DNA from 2 places in the Micromonospora palythoicola genome. Region 2 is predicted to be linked to the other one. Evidence: predicted binding sites of a transcription regulator. Region 2 holds the regulator's gene; the other holds the start of a gene.
What was found. Region 2 encodes HrcA, which represses chaperone genes, less so after heat shock. Its sites were predicted from a motif close to GGTTNGCACNCTCNNNNNGAGNGTGCNAACC; they were not measured.
Positions count from the first base shown of each region.

Region 1: groES (co-chaperone GroES) is a predicted target of HrcA. The motif match lies at 4,395-4,425, and genes of this name have one in related genera.

Region 1 covers NZ_JBAGKI010000058.1:25,845-33,279, forward strand. The annotation lists gene V5O40_RS21790 (WhiB family transcriptional regulator) at 1-195, shown strand, start outside; gene V5O40_RS21795 (sulfite oxidase) at 303-2,015, opposite strand; gene groL (chaperonin GroEL) at 2,224-3,873, opposite strand; gene groES (co-chaperone GroES) at 3,946-4,260, opposite strand; gene V5O40_RS21810 (helix-turn-helix domain-containing protein) at 4,631-5,431, shown strand; gene V5O40_RS21815 (DUF397 domain-containing protein) at 5,422-5,607, shown strand; gene V5O40_RS21820 (THUMP-like domain-containing protein) at 6,096-7,385, shown strand.
Region 2 covers NZ_JBAGKI010000015.1:31,058-38,492, forward strand. The annotation lists gene V5O40_RS09355 (PhoH family protein) at 1-1,013, opposite strand, end outside; gene V5O40_RS09360 (serine hydrolase domain-containing protein) at 1,197-2,585, opposite strand; gene V5O40_RS09365 (histidine triad nucleotide-binding protein) at 2,582-2,941, opposite strand; gene V5O40_RS09370 (16S rRNA (uracil(1498)-N(3))-methyltransferase) at 2,987-3,721, opposite strand; gene dnaJ (molecular chaperone DnaJ) at 3,723-4,868, opposite strand; gene hrcA (heat-inducible transcriptional repressor HrcA) at 4,942-5,964, opposite strand; gene V5O40_RS09385 (DUF4870 domain-containing protein) at 6,176-6,751, shown strand; gene hemW (radical SAM family heme chaperone HemW) at 6,779-7,435, opposite strand, start outside.

The DNA of each region.
Region 1 (7,435 bases), on a different contig from region 2:
GCGCACGCCCTCGCGGTACGCGAGCCGTACGGCGTGTGGGGTGGCTTCAGTGAGTCCGAGCGGCTGCGACTGCTCGCGGTCGGCTGGGAGGACCTCGCCGACCGACGCCAGACCCGCGTCGACATCAACCGACTGGAGGCCCGGCTGGGCAGCTCGCACCGGTCGACGGTGCCCGTCCAGCGCAACGTCGCCTGACCAGACCGCACCACCGACGCCGCGTCCCGACCCGGACGCGGCGTCGCCCTGTCCCACCACTGCCCCACCCCGTGCAGGGCGGGGAGGGGGCGGGCGGGAGAGGGGGGTCAGGTGACGGTGAGGGTGACGGAGTGCCAGCCGGTCGCGCCGTCCGGTGCGACGTCCCGTGGCTCGCCGGTCTGCGTCTCACCGGTGCTGTCCGTCGCCCGTACCTGGAGGGTGTGCTCGCCCGGGGTGGCCGGCCACTGCCACGACCACTGCACCCAGGTGTCCACCGAGACGGTCGGCGCCAGTTGGGCCTGTTGCCAGGGCCCCTCATCGACCCGGACCTCGACCCGGTCGATGCCCCGGTGCTGCGCCCACGCGACACCCGCGACGGTGACCGGGCCGGCGGCCGGCCGGTTGCGCGGGCGGGGCGTGTCGATCCGCGACTGCGTCTTCACCGGCCCCTGCGCCGACCAGCCCCGGGGCACCCAGTACGCGTCGAAGTCGGCGAAGCTGGTCAACTCCAGCTCGGTGATCCACTTGCACGCCGACACGTAGCCGTACAGGCCCGGCACCACCATCCGGACCGGGAAACCGTGCTGCACCGGCAGCGGCTCCCCGTTCATGCCGACGGCGAGCAACGCGTCCCGCCCGTCGCGCAGCACCTCGGTCGGGGTGCCGCAGGTCCAACCGTCGACCGAGCGCCCGACCACCTGGTCGGCGCCGTCCAGCGGCCCCACCTCGTCGAGCAGTTCCCGGATCGGTACGCCGAGCCAGCGCGCGTTGCCGATCAGGTCGCCGCCGACCTCGTTGGAGACGCAGGCCAGTGTCACGTACCGCTCCACCATCGGCCGGGCGAGCAGATCGGCGTAGCTCAGCGTGACCGGGTTGCGGACCCGGCCGTGAATGCGCAGACGCCAGGTCTCCGGGTCGACCTGCGGCACCACGAGCGCGGTGTCGATCCGGTAGAAGCTGCGGTTGGAGGTGACGTAGCTGGCCAGGCCGGGCTGGGCCAGGTCGGCGCCGGGCGGCACCGGTGGTGCGGGCGAGACCGGGGGCGGCAGCGTGATCGCCTCGCGGGCCGCCGACACGCCCTGCCGACCGGCCAGCCAACGCCCCGCCACTCCCCCCACGGCAGCCACCCCGAGCAGGGTGCCGACACCGGTGAGGAACCGTCGCCGCGAGTCCGGGTCGACTCGCCGCCCCGGGCCCGCGGCGCCCGTTGGGCCGCCGGAGGCCGGCGGGCTTCCCGGGACCGACGGAGTGCCGGCCGACGCGGTCGGATCGGTCGCCGTCCCGTCGAGCCCCCCGGCGGTTCCGACCGTGTTCGGGTCCGGCACGGCGGGACCGGTCACCGAGGGCGGGCCGGACGGCGTCGGTGGAGACCAGGGCCAGGGGTCGAGTTCCAGCGGACCGGCGATGAACGCCCACAGCGCCAGGCCGCCGACCGCCGCGCCGACCAGCGACGGCAGCACGTCGGCGGCGTTGGCACCGGCGCGGGTCAGGGCCGCCGCCGCGCCGATCCCGCCGAAGACGACGATGCCGGCCAGGCCCACCGTCAGCCGCCGGGCGGCCAGCATGCCGATCAGGGCGGCGAAGCCGCCGAGCAGCAGCGCCGTCCCGACCAGCAGAGCGATCTTGTCGTACGTGCCGAAGACCTCGATGCCGAACCGCTTGACCGGCTCGGGGGCGGTGTCCACGACGAGACCGCCGACCGCCACGAGCGGGGACGACCGGGGGCCGGTCAGGGCGGCGACCAGTTCGGCGGTGCCGATGGCCGCCGCGGCGGCGGCGACGCCGGCCAGGGCGGCGAACCGGGGTGACGTGCTGCTCACCCGCCCAGTGTTTCCCACCGACCAACGGTCCGGTAGTCGACGTCGGCTTCCGTAACCTCTCGTCACGGGTGGACCGCGCGCGACCACGTCCGGCGTCACCGGGCCACCACCGACGCCGGCCCCAGCTCCGACGCGCGACCGCCCCGCTCACGCGCGTGGGGCGCACCGTCTCGTCGACGGTTCGCCCCACGTCCGGCGTACGGCAGGGTCAGAAGCCCGGGCCGTGCTGGTGGCTGTGGCCGTGGCCGTGCGAGTGGCCGTGGCCGCCCGCGGCGGGCTCCGGCTCGGCCGGCTTCTCCACCACGAGACTTTCGGTGGTGAGCAGCAGACCGGCGATCGACGCGGCGTTGGTGACCGCGTTGCGGGTCACCTTCACCGGGTCGATGATGCCGGACTTGGTCAGGTCGACGTACTCGCCGACGGCGGCGTCGAGACCGTGGCCCCAGTCGCTGCCGGCAACCTTCTGCACGACGACGTAGCCGTCGTGGCCGGCGTTCTGGGCGATCCAGCGCAGCGGCTCGACGAGTGCCTTACGCACGATCGACACGCCGACCTTCTCGTCACCGGTGAAGCCGAGGTCGTCGTCGAGCACCGACAGGATCTGCGCCAGGGCGGCACCGCCGCCGGGCACCGTACCCTCCTCGACCGCGGCCTTGGTCGCGGCGATGGCGTCCTCGATGCGGTGCTTGCGCTCCTTCATCTCGACCTCGGTGGCCGCGCCGACCTTGACCACCGCGATCCCGCCGGAGAGCTTGGCCAGCCGCTCGGCGAGCTTCTCCCGGTCCCACTCGGAGTCCGAGGCCTCGATCTCCTTGCGGATCTGCGCGACCCGGTCGGTCACCTCGCTGGCCTGGCCACCACCATCGACGATCGTGGTGTTCTCCTTGTCGACCACGATGCGCCGGGCGCTGCCCAGCACCTCCAGGCCAACCTGGTCGAGCTTGTAACCCAGCTCCGGGGCGACCAGCTCGGCGCCGGTGAGGATCGCCATGTCCTGGAGCATCGCCTTGCGCCGGTCGCCGAAACCGGGCGCCTTGACCGCGCAGACCTTGATGGTCTTGCGGATCGCGTTGACCACCAGGGTGGACAGCGCTTGGCCCTCGACGTCCTCGGCGATGATGAGCAGCGGCTTGTTGTTCTGGAGGACCTTCTCCAGCAGCGGCAGCAGCTCCTCGATCGCGGAGATCTTCTGCGTGGTGATCAGGATGTACGCGTCCTCCAGGACGGACTCCTGCGACTCCGCGTCGGTGACGAAGTTCGGCGAGATGAAGCCCTTGTCGAACTGGAGGCCCTCGGTGACGTCCAGCTCGGTGTGCAGGGCGGAGCCCTCCTCGACGGTGATCACACCGTCGCGGCCGACCTTCTCCATCGCCTCGGCGATCAGTTCACCGATGGTGGCGTCCTGCGCCGAGATGGTGGCGACGTGCGCCACCGACTTCTTGTCGGAGACCTCGACGGCCTTGTCGAGCAGCGCCGCGGAGACCTTGGTGGCGGCGGCGTCGATGCCGCGCTTGAGGCCGGCCGGGTTGGCGCCCGCGGTGACGTTGCGCAGGCCCTCGCGGACCATGGCCTGGGCGAGCACGGTCGCGGTGGTGGTCCCGTCGCCGGCGACGTCGTTGGTCTTGGTCGCCACCTCCTTGACCAGCTGCGCGCCGAGGTTCTCGTACGGGTTGGTGAGCTCGATCTCCTTGGCGATGGTCACACCATCGTTGGTGATCGTCGGCGCACCGAATTTCTTGTCGAGGACGACGTTGCGCCCGCGCGGCCCGAGGGTGACCTTGACCGCGTCAGCGAGCGCGTTGACACCGTGCTCCAGCAGGTGCCGGGCGTCGTCCGAGAAGCTCAGGATCTTCGCCATGAATGTCCCTTCGAAGCGACGTTGCCCCGGCCCGGCGAGCCGGACCGGGGCAACGACACTGATCGGTCTGTCTTACTTCTCGATGACCGCGAGGACGTCGCGGGCGGAGAGCACCAGGTACTCCTCGCCGGCGTACTTGACCTCGGTGCCGCCGTACTTCGAGTAGAGAACGGTGTCGCCGACGGAGACGTCGATCGGCACGCGGTTGCCCTTGTCGTCGATCCGGCCCGGGCCGACAGCGAGGACGGTGCCCTCCTGCGGCTTCTCCTTGGCGGTGTCGGGGATCACGATGCCCGAGGCGGTGGTGGTCTCGGCCTCGTTCGCCTGGACCACGATGCGGTCCTCGAGCGGCTTGATCGCAACCTTGGTCGCGGTAGTCACGGGCATACCCTCCTGGGGTACTTGGTTTCGTTGCCGATCGGCATGCCGACCGGCGTCAATCTGCCACATGCCACCGGGCGGGGCCGTCGTCGCGGGTGCCGGTCCGCCTGGCGTTCAACCCCCGGACACCAGGGCCCGAAGGTTGGCACCCTCAGGGTGAGAGTGCTAATCGCAGGTTATTCCTCGGCTAGCACTCCGTCAAGGAGAGTGCCAATCCACCGCCCTCGTGTCGTCGCTCCGCCGCACCCCGTCGCCACTTCTTCCGCACTCTTCCGATGCCGTTCGCCAGCGTTGACCGCAACACGCCGACAGTCACTTCCCCACCCGGCGGCCGGCCCTTACTCTCCGGCGCTACCACGTCACGGAGGGCGGACACATGGCGGACGTACCCACCCTGGGGTTCCTGCGCGACCAGTTGCGCCGAGCGCGCAAGGTGCGCGGGCTCAGCCAGGAGGAGCTGAGCAAAATGATCAACTATTCCGCGTCGGCGGTGAGCGCGATGGAGATCGGCCCGAACCAGCTCAGCGCCGACTACCTGGCCCGGTTCGACAAGGTGCTGGAGACCGGCGGGCTCTTCGTCGGGATGCTGGAGCTGATCCGGCTGCACGCCGAGCCGGACTGGTTCCGGCCGTGGGGCGAGATCGAGCGGGAGGCGGTCGCGCTGCGCTGGTACGACCCGGCCGTGGTGCCGGGCCTGCTCCAGACCGAGGCGTACGCCCGGGCGATGCTCCGGGCCGGTCCACCGCTCACCGACGAGCAGATCGAGAAGCGGGTGCTGGCCCGGATGGCCCGGCAGGAGGTGCTCACCCGCGAGGAGCCACCGCAGCTCGTCGCGGTGCTCGACGAGCAGGTGCTGCGCCGGCAGGTCGGTGAGCGGGCGACCATGCGCGAGCAACTGGAGCACCTGCGCACCCTCACCGATCGACCGCACGTCCAGGTGCGGATCATCCCGGCCGAGACCCCGTGGTACGGCGGTCTTGCCGGCCCCTTCGTGCTGGCCCGGCTCGCCGACGGCACCGAGGTGGCCCACCTCGACAACCAGCTCCGGGGGCACACCGTGGACAGCCCGAACGACCTTGCCAGCCTCGGGCGGCGTTGGGAGACTGTGGCCGGTGAGGCGCTGCCGCGCCGGCAGTCCGCCCGCCTGATCGAGGAAGTGGCGAAGTCATGGACCTGACCCGCGCGGCCTGGCGCAAGTCCTCCCGCAGCAATCAGAATGGCGGCGCCTGCGTCGAGGTCGCCGACAACCTGCCCGGCCTGGTCGCCGTACGCGACAGCAAGGACCCGGCCGGCCCGGTGCTCGCCTTCACCCCCGCCGCCTGGCGCGCCTTCGTCGCCACCCACACCCGCTAGACCCGACCCGGACGCCGCGTCCGCCCCGCGCCCGGCAACCGCCTCCGGCCCGGCTCGGCTCGACTCGGCCCAACTCGGCCCGACTCGGCTCGGGCTGCCCCAGTTGCCCGCCCTCGCCCCACGGGTGTTCGCCCTTGCCCCACGGGTGTGCGCGCGGGTTGCGGCATGACGCGCCCTCCCGCCGAGCTGACAGCCCCAGATGCCGCAACCCGCGCCCGCCGGCCGCACGTGGCATGCCGGACTGCGGCCTCGGGCCAGACGGCCTCCGAGCGAACCGGAATCCCGAGATGCCGCAAGTCGCGCCCTCCCGCCGACGTGAAGGCCCAAGATGCCGCAACCCGCGCCTGCCGGCGGACAAGAGATGCCGCAAGTCGCGCCTTCCGGCCAGCGTGAGGGCCCGAGATGCCGCGAGTCGCGACCGGCATGCCAGCGAGGGGCCGGCCTGGGCCTCGGGCGGGGCGCACAGGGGCGGGCGGAAGAATGGGCCTGTGGATCTGGAGCAGTTCGGCGCGTTGCGTACGGCCGAGGGGTCGGCCGCGCTCGACGCGGCGGGCCGGGTGGCCGGCGGCGATCCGCTGGTCGCGGCGGCGGCGCTGCGTTCGGCCGGAGTGCCGGCCGGGCTCGCGGCGGCGGCGCTGACCCAGGCGGAGCTGCGCCGCCGGGCGACCGGCAAGTTCGGGCCGGCGGCGGCCGGCATGTTCTTCACCCGCCCGGGGCTGGAGCAGGCCACCCGGCGGGTCGTCGCCCACCGGCGGGCGCGGCGGCTGCGCGCCGCCGGGGTGACCACGCTCGCCGACCTGGGCTGCGGGCTGGGTGCCGACGCGCTCGCCGCCGCCCGCGCCGGCATCCGGGTGTACGCGGTGGAGGCGGACCCGCTCACCGCCGCGCTGGCCGAGGCGAACGCCCGGGCCGCCGGGCTGGCCGACCTGGTCACCGTCGAGTGTGGGGACGCGACCGCGTTCGACGTGAGCCGGGTCGAGGCGGTCTTCTGCGACCCGGCCCGCCGCCGGGCCGGCACCGGTCGCCGGATCTTCGACCCGAACTCGTACTCGCCACCGTGGGACTTCGTGACCGGGCTGGCCGAGCGGGTGCCGCGCACGGTGGTGAAGGTCGCGCCGGGGATCGACCACGCACTGATCCCACCCGGTGCCGAGGCGGAGTGGGTGAGCGTCGACGGCGACCTGGTCGAGGCTGCCCTCTGGTGCGGTGAACTGGCCGAGGTTCCCCGCCGGGCGACCGTGCTGCAGGAAGGGCCCGCGGTTGACGCCTCCGGTGGTGTAGCGGCCCCCGCCGGTCACCAGGCCGGCGGCGGGGCCTATCACCCGGCCGGCGGCGGGACGTACCGCCCCGGCGGCCCGGCGGCGTACCAACTGACCGGAACGGGGGCGCGCGAGGCACCGGTCGGGCCGGTGCGGCGTTTCGTCTACGACCCGGATCCGGCGGTGGTCCGCGCGCACCTGATCGCCGAGCTGGCTGCCGACCTGGACGCCACCCTCGCCGACCCGAGCATCGCCTACCTCTACGCCGACGCCGCCCAGCGCACGCCGTACGCCCGGTGCCTGGAGGTCACCGACGTGCTGCCGTTCTCCCTCAAGCGGCTGCGGGCGCTGCTGCGGGAACGGCGGGTCGGCCGGGTGGAGATCCTCAAGCGCGGCTCCGCGCTGGAGCCCGAGCGGCTCCGGCGCGACCTGCGGCTGGCCGGCGACCAGCCGGCGAGCCTGGTGCTCACCCGGGTCGCCACCGCCCCGACGGTCCTGGTCTGCCGCCCGGTGGCCTGACCCCCGCGCCCCCGGGACCACCGGCTGAGAAGGCGCTGGCTCGGGCAGTG
Region 2 (7,435 bases):
CCGGACACCGCGTGCACGCCCTGTGCCTGCTGGTTCTCGGCGTCCCACCGCGCGTACGCGTCGACGATCTCACCGACCAGTCGGTGGCGGACCACGTCGGCGCTGGACAACTGCGCGAAGTGCACGTCCTCGACCCCGGCCAGGATGTCCCGGACGACCCGCAGCCCGCTCGTCGTCCCACCGGGCAGGTCGACCTGGGTGACATCGCCGGTCACCACGATCTTGGAGCCGAAGCCGAGCCGGGTGAGGAACATCTTCATCTGCTCGGGCGTGGTGTTCTGCGCCTCGTCGAGAATGATGAACGCGTCATTAAGCGTCCTTCCCCTCATGTATGCCAGGGGGGCGACCTCGATCGTGCCGGCGGCCATCAGCTTCGGGATGGTCTCCGGGTCGAGCATGTCGTGCAGGGCGTCGTAGAGCGGGCGCAGGTAGGGGTCGATCTTCTCGTTGAGGGTGCCGGGCAGGAACCCGAGTCGCTCCCCCGCTTCGACCGCCGGCCGGGTCAGGATGATCCGGTTGATCTGCTTGGCCTGCAACGACTGCACCGCCTTGGCCATGGCGAGGTAGGTCTTGCCGGTACCCGCCGGGCCGATGCCGAAGACGATGGTGTGCCCGTCGATCGCGTCGACGTAGCGCTTCTGTCCCAGGGTCTTGGGCCGGATGGTGCGCCCACGCCGGGACAGGATGTTGAGGGTCAGGACCTCGGCGGGCCGCTCCGTACCACCCTGTTCGAGCATGCCGACGGTACGCCGGACGGCATCGGTGGTCAGGGTCTCGCCTTTCTCGATGAGTTCGAGCAGCTCACTGAAGAGCCGCTCGGCGAGGGCGTTGTCGGCGGGAGCGCCGGTGATGGTGATCTCGTTGCCACGCACGTGCACGTCACTGTTCACCGAGCGCTCGACCAGTCGCAGGATCTCGTCACCCGCGCCGAGCAGGTTGACCATGATCTTCGAATCGGGGACCGTGATCCTGGTCTGCACCCGGGGCGGGCCGGGAGGTGGGGTGCCGGTCATAGGTCGGGCCCGAGGGCCCTGCGCCACCTGCTCTCGATCTCGATGCCGGGCCCGTGGCACGGCGTGCGGACGTTGCCTCCATCGTATCGGGTCAACGGCGCGGACACGCTGCCCATTTCCACCGCTTCGACGCTCCGGCCGGAACGGGCGAAAAAGGGCATTCCGTCCAGCGAACCGCCCGGGTCAGCCGCGGAAGTCGAAGCCGTCGAAGGTCTCCTGGCGGCGGGTGAACCGGTAGGTCGCCCAGTGCATCCGGACCACCACGCCGGCCGCGTCCCGGGTGAGCCGGAGCAGCTCGCCGTTCTCCCGGCCGGAGACCGTACGCAGCACGTCCGGCTGGTCCGGCACCGGGGCGAACACCGCTGGCGGCTTTCCCGGCGGGTCACCGGCACCACGGGCCCGCAGGGCCCCCTCGTGCCACGAGAAGACGTACTCGAAGCCCTCGCCCCACCAGCGGCCGAGCAGCCCGCGCAGATCGGGCGGCGCCGGATCGCCCGGCCGCCACGGGTCGATGTCGGCCGGATCGTGCTCGACCGCGGCGGCGAGCAGCCGGTGCGGCAGCTCCAGCAGCTCGACGGCGGTGCCGGAGGAGCCCAGCACGGCGGCGCCGAACGCCCCGGGCGTGCCCTCGCCGCCCCGGCGGCCGTACGCCCCGGCGAGGAAGCCGGGCATCGCCCCGTCGTGCCCGACGTGCACCACCCGCTCCCCCTGCGGCACCAGGATCAGGCCGAGACCGAACCCGCCGGCCCACACCGCCTCGTCGGTGACCGTCACCGGCCAGCGCATCTCGTCGAGCGTGGCCGGGGCGAGCACCCGACCCGCGGCGTCCAACGCCGCCGGGTCGGCCAGGAAGGCGGCCCAGCGGGCCATGTCGGTCGCCGTGCTCCACAGTTGCGCGGCCGGGCCCACCGCGCCGAAGTCGGTTGGCGGCTCCGGATGCGCCTCGTCGGAGTACGCGTCGACCAGGAACCCGGTCGCGGCACGTGGCCCCGGAGCGGCAGTGGTGGCGGTGAGCCCGAGCGGGGTCAGCACCCGCTCGGTCAGCACCTCCACCCAGCTGCCGCCGCGTACCCGCCCGACCAGGTGGCCGAGCAGCGCCATGCCGAGATTCGAGTAGTGGTAGCGGCGGCCGGTCGGCAGCACCCGCTCGGCCCGGGCCAGCTCGTTGATCAGCTGGTCGGTGTCCGGCGCGCGCAGCGTGTCCCAGACGTCGCCGTACGGTTCGCGTTGCAGGCCGGCGGTGTGCGACAGCAACCGGCGTACGGTCAGCTCGCCGTGCGCCGGCAGGTCGAGGTGCCGGTGCAGCGGGTCGTCGAGGTCGAGCAGCCCGTCGTCGCGGCACTGCAGGACCAGCACGGCGGTGAAGGTCTTGGTCACCGAGCCGATCCGGAACCGGGTCTGCTCGTCCAGCGCCGTGTCGTTTCCGGTGCCGCCGGCGGTGCAGGTCCACAACGGTCGGTCGGCGCGGTGCACCGCCGCCGAGACCGCCGGCACCCGGGCCTGCGCCTGGACCTGCCGCACCATCCGCTCCAGCCGACCGGCGGCGGAGGTGTCGCCGGCGGCGGAGGTCATCCGAGGCTCCGGGCCAGCATCGGGCCGAGTGGGGCACCGCCGAGCACGTGCGCGTGCACGTGGAAGACCTCCTGGCCGCCGTACGCCCCGGTGTTGAACATCAGCCGGAACCCGTCGCCGAGCAGGCCCTCGTCCTCGGCCACCGCGGCGGCCGTGGCCAGCACCTCGCCGGCCAACGCCGGATCACCCTGCCCGAGGGTGGCCACGTCCGCGTAGTGCTCCTTGGGCACGACGAGCACGTGCACCGGCGCCTTCGGGTCGATGTCGCGGAAGGCGAGCGTGGTGGGCGTCTCGCGGACCACGGTGGCCGGAATCTCGCCGGCGACGATGCGGCAGAACAGACAGTCGCTTCCCATCCGGGCAGTGTAAGGAAGAAACGCTCGGCGCCGTCGCCGCGCGGCTCACCAGCGCAGCAGACGGGTGGCGAGGACCGCCAGGGCGGCCACGCCCGCGGTGGAGGTGCGTAGCACCGACGGGCCGAGCCGCACCGGTCGGGCACCGGCTTCCTGGAAGGCCGACAGCTCGGCCGGGGTGATGCCGCCCTCCGGGCCCACCACCAGCACGATCTCGCCGTGGTCGGGCAGCTCGACGGTGGTGAGTCGGTCGGTCGCCTCCTCGTGCAGCACGTACCCGGCGGCCGCCCCGGCGATCCGGCGCGTCACCGACGCGGTGCTCTCGTCCGGCGCGCCCGCCACCACCGGCAGCCACGCCCGCCGGGCCTGCTTCGTCGCCTCCCGGCTGGTGGCGAGCCACCTGCCCCGGGCCCGTACGCCCCGCTCGCCGCGCCACTGCACCACCGAGCGGCCCGCCGCCCAGGGGACTATCTCGTCCACGCCCGCCTCGGTCATCGACTGCACGGCCAGCTCGCCCCGGTCGCCCTTGGCGATGCCCTGGACCACCACCAGGCGGGGGTTCGCCGCGTCGACGTACCCCCGGTCGGTCACGTCGAGGTCGAGGGTGCCCCGGCCGACGGCGGTGACCACGGCGGTGGCGGTGCCGCCCCGACCGTCGGCGAGCAACACCTGCTCGCCGACGCGCAGCCGCTGCACGGTGGCGGCGTGGTGGCCCTCCGGGCCGTCCAGCACCGTCGAGGCGGCGGTGGGCAGCGACTCGACCAGGAACAGCGGGGCGGACACGTCAGGCGTGGCCGTTGAAGGCGTCGCGCATCCGGGAGAAGAAGCCACCCTGCTTGGTCAGCTCGGCGACCTCCTCGCCTCGGGTCTTGGCGAACTCGCGCAGCATCCGCTCCTGGTCGGCGTCGAGCTTGGTGGGGGTACGCACGTCCAGGTGGACGTAGAGGTCGCCCCGCCCGGTGCCACGCAGGTGCGGTACGCCCCGGGCCCGCAGCCGCAGGGTGCTGCCCGGCTGGGTGCCCGGCTTGACGTCGACCGGTTCCTCGCTGTCGAGCGTCTTGATGGTCAGCCGGGTGCCGAGCGCGGCGGCGGTCATCGGCACGGTGACCCGGCAGTGCAGGTCGTCGCCCTTGCGGGAGAAGACGTCGTGCGGCCGTTCGTGGATCTCCACGTAGAGGTCACCGGCGGTGCCGCCGCCCGGGCCGACCTCGCCCTGCTGGGCCAGGCGGATCCGCATGCCGTCCTCCACCCCGGCGGGGATCTTGACGGTCAGCGACCGGCGGGTGCGGACCCGGCCGTCACCGGCGCAGGTCGGGCAGGGCTGCGGGATGGTGGTGCCGTAGCCCTGGCAGACGGTGCAGGGCCGGGCGGAGACCACCTGGCCGAGAAAGGTGCGTTGCACCGACTGCACCTCGCCCCGCCCGCCGCACGCCTCGCAGGTGGCCAGGTGGGTGCCGGCGGCGGTGCCGGCGCCGGAGCAGGTGGTGCAGAGCACGGCGGTGTCGACGGTGATCGGCGCCTCGACACCGAAGGCCGTCTCCTGGAGGTCCAGCTCCAGTCGCAGGATCGCGTCGGCACCGGGGCGGGTACGCGGACGCGGGCCGCGTCCGGCGCCGGTGGCGCCACCGAAGAACGCGTCCATGATGTCCTGGAAGCCGACGAAGGGTCCGGCTCCGCCGGGGCCGCCCGGACCGCCGGGCCCGCCCCCACCGGGTGCCAGCGGGTCCCCGCCCAGGTCGACGATCTGCCGTTTCCGATCGTCCGAGAGGACCTCGTACGCGGCGTTGATGTCCTTGAACTTCTCCTGTGCCTCCGGATCCGGATTCACGTCCGGATGGAACTGGCGCGCCAGCTTGCGATAGGCGCGCTTGATCTCGTCGTCGGAGGCACCCTTGCTCACGCCGAGAATGCCGTAGTAGTCCCTGGCCACTGCGTTCCGTGTCCTCGTGTTCGTCTCGAGTTACGCCGTTCGGCGGCGGCAGCCTGCCGTCGGCCCTGACTTGTCAGTTCTGGGCCAGCAGCTCGCCCACGTAGCGTGCCACGGCCCTCACCGTGGCGATGGTTCCGGGGTAGTCCATCCGGGTCGGTCCGAGCACGCCCATCCCCCCGACGATGGTCGCGCCCGGGCCGTACCCGGTGCTGACCACGGAGGCCGCCCGCAGGTTGTCGTACTCGTTCTCGTCGCCGATGCGCACCCGCAGGGTGCTCGGCTCCACCTCGCCGATGAGCTTGAGCAGCACGACCTCCTCCTCAAGTGCTTCGAGGATCGGACGCAGCGAGCCCTGGAAGTCGAGCAGGCCGCCCCGGGCGAGGTTGGCGGTGCCGGCCAGGGCCAGCCGCTCCTCGTGCCGTTCGACCAGGGTCTCCAGCAGCACCGTGGACAGGGTGGTCATCGCCGGGCGCAGGTGCGGCGCGCAGTCGTCGATGAGGGTCTGCACCAGCGGCGGGGTCTCCGACAGGCGGACGCCCACCAGTTTCTCGTTCACCAGCCGGCGCAGGTCCAGCACGTCGTCGGCGGGGACCGGTGCGGGCAGCTCGACCAGCCGCTGCTCGACCCGGCCGGTGTCGGCGATCATCACCAGCATCAGCCGGGTGGTGGAGATCGGCACCAGTTCCAGGTGACGCACCCGGGACCGGGCCAGGCTCGGATACTGCACGACGGCGACCTGCCGGGTCAGCTGCGCCAGCAGCCGCACCGTGCGGTGCACCACGTCGTCGAGATCCACGGCACCGGCCAGGAAGCGCTCGATCGCCCGGCGTTCGGCCGGGCTGAGCGGCTTGACCCGGCTCAACCGGTCGACGAAGAGGCGGTAGCCACGGTCGGTGGGCACCCGCCCCGCGCTGGTGTGCGGCTGGCGGATGTAGCCCTCCTCCTCCAGCACGGCCATGTCGTTGCGAACGGTGGCCGGTGAGACACCGAGCTGGTGCCGCTCGACGAGCGACTTGCTGCCGACCGGCTCCTGGGTGGCGACGTAGTCCTCGACGATCGCCCGGAGCACGGCGAGCTTCCGGTCGTCCAGACCCATCCTTGCCACCTCCTGTCGCAGGTCAGCTCGCGGCGTCACGACCGCCAGAGGAACACTCTGGCACTCGACTGTAGCGAGTGCCAGTCTACGTCGGCGCCCCCGTCCACGCGATGATCAAGTCAGCACCTGTCGTCATCGAGCCGATCGGCGGGTTGACACTCGCCGGTGTCGCTCTGGTGCACCGTTGCCGCTGGCACCTACCGTGGCCTCCATGACTGAACCACCTCGTCCCCCGGACTCCGGCGACGAACCCACGACACCACTGTCCGGTTCGCCTGGCCAGGGCGGCTATCCCCCGCCCGGCGGCTATCCACCCCCCACCGGCGACCAGCCGCCGCCGGCCGGCTACCCCCCACCCGGCGGTTATCCGCCGCCGGGAGCACCCGGTGTCGGCTACCCGACGGGAGGCTACGGCGCTCCCGGTGGTGGCTACGCCAACAACGAGGACAAGACCTGGGTGCTGATCGCACACTTCGGCGGCCCGCTCGGCGTGGTCGTCGGCGGCGGGCTCTTCGGCTGGGTGGCACCGCTGATCGCGATGATGGTCCGCGGGCAGCAGTCCCCGATCGCCCGGGCGCACTCGGTGGCCGCGCTGAACTTCCAGCTCACCTGGGCGGTCGTCGGGGTGCTGAGCTGGGTGCTCGCCACGATCACCTGCGGCATCCTGTTCTTCGTGCCGATCATCGTCGCGATCGTGCCACTGATCTTCGGCATCATCGGCGGGGTGAAGGCCAATGAGGGTGTGCTCTACCAGTACCCGATGACCTACGCCTTCGTGAAGCGCTGACCGCGCCGACCGGTCTGATGACGGGGATCAGGGCAGCAGGTCGCGGACCACGGCGTCGGCGAGCAATCGGCCGCGCAGGGTGAGCACGGCGCGCCCGGCGGCGTGGGCGGGCTCGGCGAGCAACCCGGCGGCCAGCGCACGCGCCGCGCCGGCCCGTCCGGCGTCGGTCAACACGTCCAGCGGCAGGCCGCCGGCCAGTCGCAGGCGGAGCATGACGTCCTCCATGTGCGCCTCGTCGCCGGTGAGCACCTCCCGGGCCTGCCCGGGAGACTCCCCGGCGGCGAGGCGTTGCGCGTACGAGGCGGGATGTTTGACGTTCCACCAGCGCACCCCGCCCACGTGGCTGTGCGCCCCCGGCCCGAGGCCCCACCAGTCCCCGCCGGTCCAGTAGAGCAGGTTGTGCCGGCAGCGCGCCTGCGGCGTGCGGGCCCAGTTGGACACCTCGTACCAGGAGAAGCCGGCCGCGCCGAGGGTCGCCTCGGCGGCCAGGTACCGGTCCGCCGCCACGTCCTCGTCCGGGTACGGCAGCTCGCCCCGGCGCATCCGGGCGGCGAGTCGGGTGCCGTCCTCGACGATCAGGGCGTACGCGCTGACGTGGTCAACGCCGGCGGCCACCACCTGGTCCAGTGAGGCGGCGAAGTCCTCGGCCCGCTCCCTCGGCGTGCCGTAGATCAGGTCGAGATT